2 linked regions of the Paraglaciecola sp. L3A3 genome follow. The protein of the gene in region 1 interacts with the protein of each later gene in a pairwise test. Links are inferred from orthologs where the notes say so. Each region holds a gene or a part of one and is shown on either strand. Other genes may lie near its edges.

Region 1 (2,904 bases):
TGGTGCCACGACCCGAGCGGGATCATTAACGTCACCGCTGCGTGATCGTTTTGGCATAGTGCAACGTCTCGAATTTTACAATATCAAAGACCTCACCCAAATTGTTAAACGTTCAGCTAGTTATTTAGACTTACCTATGGACGAAGCCGGCGCCATTGAAATCGCTCGTCGATCTCGAGGGACACCCAGGATCAGTAATCGATTATTACGTCGGGTTCGCGATTTTGCTGAAGTCAAAGCTAATGGTCATATCGATGTGAGTGTAGCGAGTCAGGCACTGGATATGCTAGATGTAGACAAAGAAGGTTTTGACTATATGGACCGTAAACTTTTATTAACTATTATTGAAAAATTTATGGGTGGCCCAGTGGGTTTAGATAACTTAGCTGCTGCTATAGGTGAAGAACGCGACACAATAGAAGATGTAATTGAACCGTTTTTGATCCAACAAGGATTTTTACAACGTACTCCAAGAGGGCGTATTGCTTCGCAACGAGCTTTCTTGCACTTCAGCAAAGATTATTCGCCGGATTAAATTTCAGGCAAAAAAAAGCCCATATATAAAATATGGGCCAAATCAACTTACGTTGAAGGGAATAAATCTTTGAGAACAAAACATGAAACAAACTAATACAATTTTTTCCATCTCTCGATGTGAAATTCTACAGTAGTTCAAAAACAACTATATAATAGCTCAATCAGTGTTAAGCACAATTGAATTAAATTAAGACTTATCATTAGAAAAACTAATCCATTTTTAAAGTCTTGTTAGTTTTTTACCTGAAAAACCGTAATTTTTATTTTATCTCTTTGTTTTAAATGGTTTTTTTAAATTGTACAAATGTCGCACTATTATTATTTTTTAGTTAAATAATTGTAAATGTTTTTTATGCGGAGCTTGAACTGTTAAATTTTTAAACTTCAATAAATTAATATTTATTGCCTTGTGTGTATTTTTGTCCCCTTTTACTTTTATATACTTACCCTTTACATAAAATTTACTTAAAAATTAAGATGATAATTAAAGGGGGTTTGGTAGCATAAGCCTTTAAATAAAAAGGCTTAACCCTTTTTGTGTGTTTTTTAAACAGTAGGTCTGCTTGTTTGACAAAGTAAACAAGCATTCATAGAAATATCGCCTAAACACACTGTTGATTACTGTAATTAATACTGACGACAATAAGAATTAAATGGCCATGATGCAACATACCCACAATATACGTGTTTATTATGAAGACACAGATGCAGGCGGCATTGTTTATTATGCTAATTATCTGAAGTTTTTTGAACGAGCAAGAACTGAGTGGTTAAGAAGTATGGGCACCCAACAGGATATTTTATTGGAACATTCTGTGGGTTTTGTCGTCAAACGTGTGGAAATGGATAATCATGCGCCTGCACGCTTTAATCAACTATTGAGTATTCAATCCGAAATAGTAGAATTAAAGCGCGCCAGCTTGGTGTTCAAACAAATAATAATAAGCCCAGACGAACAATGTTTGGTTAGTGCGTTAATTAGAGTCGCTTGTGTCAATCTTTCAACTATGAAACCGCAAGCTATTCCTGAAAATATTTTAGGGGAATTTACACGTGTCATCTGAGTTATCTTTCGTAGATTTGATATTAGAAGCCAGTTTTTTGGTGCAACTTGTTATGTTGATCCTATTGGCGGCCTCTGTTACATCTTGGGCATTTATTTTTGAACGCACTAAGGTGCTGAGATCAGCCAATGCTGAAATGAAAAAGTTTGAAGATAAGTTTTGGTCTGGTGTCGATCTCAATAAGTTCTTCCAAGAATTAGCGGCTAGGCAATCAGTGCAAGGTATGGCAAGTGTGTTCTGTGCGGGTTTTAAAGAGTTTGTACGTTTACGCAAGAGTACATCAACGCCAGTTGAAGCCATAGTTGACGGCACATCAAGAGCCATGCGTGTCTCTTTGTCTCGTGAAATCGACAAATTAGAGAATCGTCTACCCTTTTTAGCCACAACGGGCTCAATCAGCCCTTACATTGGTTTGTTTGGTACGGTATGGGGCATTATGAATTCTTTTGTGGCTTTGGGTGGTCAGCAACAAGCCACTCTAGCTATGGTTGCGCCTGGTATCGCTGAAGCATTAATTGCCACAGCAATGGGCTTATTTGCGGCTATCCCAGCGGTTATCGCTTACAACCGTTTCAGCCATCAAGTTGAAAAATTAGAAAACAGTTATGGTAATTTTATGGAGGAATTTTCTAGCATCCTACATAGACAAGCTTTAGCTGCCAGTGCCGAGAAAAATTCAGCTCAGAAAGCTGGGTAGATTATGAATACGTACCAAAGAAAACGCCGTCGTCCGGTTTCTGAAATTAATGTGGTGCCATACATCGATGTGATGTTGGTGTTGTTGATCATCTTTATGGTAACTGCGCCCCTCGTCACCCAAGGGGTAAAAGTAGACCTACCTAAAGCAGAAGCTCAAGCCTTAGATGAAGAAGCCAAACCGCCCTTAGTGGCCACAGTGGATGCACAAGGTCAGTATTATTTAAACGTAGGTGATACTCAAGATGAAGCTATGTCAGCTGTCGACTTAGCAACCTTGGTGGCGACCCATTTACAACGTGAACCCGAAACACCAGTTGTTGTTAAGGGCGATGGTGCAGTGGCTTACAGTCAAGTGGTAGATCTTATGGTGCTGTTGCAACGAGCGGGTGCGCCGTCTGTTGGTTTAATGACCTCGCCGCCAGAGAATTAGAACGCAATGTCTAAGTTGTCAATTGCCTTAACTACTTCATTTGTTTTGCACCTACTAGTGATAATAGGTTTACTTGTGAGTGGTAATTTGTCTGTGCCTAAAGCAACGCCTGATTTTTCTAATCCCCAGCCTATCATTGAGGCTGTGGTGATAGATGGTAATCAGTTAAAAAAA
Region 2 (3,151 bases), 3.9 Mb from region 1 along the record:
ATTTCTACAGGCTGTTTAAAGCCTTGGTAAATAGTTTTTAGTTTTACTGCTTGCACTGTGATTAAGCAATTTAAAGCACACAGTGTAAAAAATATTATCAATTTCATGGTTATCCATTCACTTTTATTGTCAACATTCAACATACTACAAAGTAAAATAAAAATTAATAACCATTATTGATTTTAGAAATAATTAATTAGCTGGGTTCAGTGTGACCCCATAAGTTTCGAAAGTGATAAGCTAACTAGAAAATAAAAGAGTAGTGTGGCTTTAAGAAATACTTTAAGCATTTTTGTACCTTGGCCAAAAGCAAGGCTGTCAAACGTTCAAAAATGCTACAGATGAACACAATTTATCCAGAGTTCAGGTTATAGATGTCGTTCCCTATGTTATCCTTCGCAAGTAATCAAGAACAGTAAGGTCGGTAGTATGAAAAGGGTGAATAGATTGCTATTTGCAATGGTAACCATTCCCATCAAATGGCTAGTAAAGGTCAAAAGTATCCCAGCAGATTTAGAAACTGAACTAGGCATAGATAAATCTAAACCAATCGTTTATTTACTTAGAACCCACTCAGTGACTGACCAGCTAGCACTAAAAATATCCGCGGCAAGCCTTGGTTTACCTAAACCTACAGCTCAAGTCGATATAGCTGATACTGAATTTCCACCTTGTCTTTTTTTACGTAATCCAAGTTCGCTGTTAAATAGAAAAATTAAAAATACCAATATTGAAGAAAATGCTTCTTGGTTATTTAAATTACACAGAGAAAATTCTGATTTAGATATTCAAATAGTGCCTGTTTCAATTCACTGGGGCCGGGCACCGGGTAAAAACATGTCTGGCTGGTCAGACGTTATAGCCAACCAAGTTTCACCTAACTGGTTGCGAAAGTTTTTTATCGTTTTACTTTTAGGTCGTGACAACTTTGTTTGTTATAGCAAGCCGGTTTCATCTAGGGCTATGAGTAACCTTGAAGGGGCAGATGATGAAATTGCCCGCAAATTAATTCGAGTGGCAGGTACACATTTTCATCGTCGCCAACAAGCTATAGCTGGGCCCAATCGACTAGAACGCTATCAACTATATAATGCTGTATTAGGCTCTGAATCCGTTTCGTTGGCCATAGCAGAAGAAGCTAGCCATAAAAAGATCACCCAACAAAGAGCAAAAGCACAAGCTAAAGAATATTTAACTGAAATCGCCGCAGACTATCGAGAAGGCATAGTAAGATGGGGTTCAAGCGTTTTAACTAAGGTCTGGAACAAAATATATAATGGCATCGAAATAGGTCATGCAGCGACCGTTCGAGAACTTGCTCAAAATGGCCACGAGATCATCTATGTGCCTTGCCACAGAAGTCATATGGACTATTTATTACTGACTTACGTTATCTACCACGAAGGTTTAGTCACCCCCCATATTGCGGCAGGCATAAACCTCAACTTTCCTCCTGTTGGTGGTTTGCTTCGCAAAGCAGGAGCATTTTATATACGTCGAAGTTTTGCTGGTAATAAGCTATATACCGCAGTATTTAGAGAGTACTTAGAGCTACTTTTTAATAAAGGTTACTCGGTGAAATATTTCCCCGAAGGTGGCCGTAGCCGAACTGGACGCTTACTTCCGCCAAAAACAGGTATGCTTGCCATGACCCTACAAGGTCTAATTAAAGGAATAAATCGACCCGTCAGCATTGTGCCTGTTTATATCGGTTACGATCATGTCATGGAAGTATCTAGTTATTTAAAAGAACTCAAAGGTACCAGCAAGAAAAAAGAATCATTTCTGCAAATATTCTCGGCTATCAAAAAACTAAAAAATTATGGTATTGGCCATCTTAATTTTGGGGAACCAATCAACCTTGCAAATTACCTAGATCAACATGAACCTAATTGGCGAGAATACCGCGAACAAAACTCAGATAGCCGACCACAGTGGTTAACACCTGTAGTGAACGAATTAGCCACTGATGTAATGAGTAAAATTAATCAAGCAGCAGCGATTAGTGGTATGGCAATTTGTGCAACTTGTTTGTTGTCAGCCAAAAAACACGCCATGGCTCAATCTGAGCTAGAACAAGCAATAGAGCATTATCTAACCTTGTTAAAAGACGCCCCTTATAGCAATAGAGCGACTATTCCACAAATGAGTGGTAAAGAGCTTTTATCCAATACTCTAAAACTCAATAAATTTACCGTAACCGAAGATAGCTATGGAAAAATAATCTCACTAAAAAATCAAAATGCAGTGGCGTTAACCTACTACCGCAACAATATTCAGCATCTTTTTGTTTTACCAAGCCTGATAGCAGCCATTGTATTTTCCCATAATGGCTTAGCTAAAAAACAAATATTATTATTAGTAGCTAAACTTTATCCTTTGTTAAAACGTGAATTATTTTTATATATGAGTTCAGAGCAAGGGTCTTCGTATGCAGAATTTTTATTAGATAACATGTTAAACATGGGCTTATTGGTTGCTGAAAGAAATAAAATTCAGCCACCTTCACCATCTAGTGAAGAATTTTATAGCGCTTGGTTGTTAAGCCGCGGAATACGTGAAACATTACACAGATATGCGGTAGTACTGACTCTGTTATCGAAGCAAGGCAGTATCAGCCGCAGTGAGTTAGAACAAAATAGTCGACACTTTGCTGAACGGCTATCTAGTTTGCATGGCCTCAGCTCACCAGAATTTTTTGATAAAAATGTATTGGGGTGTTTTATTACAGCGCTAAAAGAACAGCAACTGGTAGATATTGATGAGAAAGGACAACTACAGCATGCAGAACTCAGTGAATCCCTTCGCTCTGATGTTATTAAATTAATAGAACCTGAAATAATCCAACGTTTAAAACAAATTTAACCATATCCAAACTTAAGCCTCTGCTTAACAGAGGCTTCTATAAAACTTCTTCCTGCAATCCAGTTGCCAGACTCTCACTATAAATATTTTCCAAAAACAAGCAAACACCTTAAGAATTTGGCTATGCTTATATTTCACACAGGGCAGCAGTATCCACCCTCGATTGATTTAATTAATGCAAAATAAAATAAGGAAGTGATATGTCTAAGCTCATTTTATCTCTTGATGGAGGCGGAATTCGTGGTGCCGCTATCAGCCAATTCTTAACTCATGTAGAAAAACAGCT

The links. The genes of interacting proteins can lie anywhere in the genome.
Region 2: the proteins of ybgC (region 1) and plsB interact in binary tests that used the Escherichia coli proteins (3 or more experiments, as listed by UniProt). The link is inferred for Paraglaciecola sp. L3A3 from one-to-one orthologs.

The regions. Positions count from the first base shown.
Region 1 is NZ_CP047023.1:1,175,367-1,178,270, forward strand. What follows is about bases 74-2,898. They hold ybgC (tol-pal system-associated acyl-CoA thioesterase), read left to right. Parts: upstream 74-1,196; coding sequence 1,197-1,601; downstream 1,602-2,898. Other genes in these bases: ruvB (Holliday junction branch migration DNA helicase RuvB), read left to right, coding at 74-535; tolQ (protein TolQ), read left to right, coding at 1,591-2,298; tolR (protein TolR), read left to right, coding at 2,302-2,730; tolA (cell envelope integrity protein TolA), read left to right, coding at 2,737-2,898. Also shown: more of ruvB, read left to right, coding at 1-73; more of tolA, read left to right, coding at 2,899-2,904.
Region 2 is NZ_CP047023.1:5,102,705-5,105,855, forward strand. What follows is about bases 76-3,147. They hold plsB (glycerol-3-phosphate 1-O-acyltransferase PlsB), read left to right. Parts: upstream 76-429; coding sequence 430-2,865; downstream 2,866-3,147. Other genes in these bases: GQR87_RS21305 (sorbosone dehydrogenase family protein), read right to left, coding at 76-107; GQR87_RS21315 (patatin-like phospholipase family protein), read left to right, coding at 3,066-3,147. Outside these bases: more of GQR87_RS21305, read right to left, coding at 1-75; more of GQR87_RS21315, read left to right, coding at 3,148-3,151. UniProt on the Escherichia coli protein: Catalyzes the transfer of an acyl group from acyl-ACP to glycerol-3-phosphate (G3P) to form lysophosphatidic acid (LPA). This enzyme can utilize either acyl-CoA or acyl-ACP as the fatty acyl donor.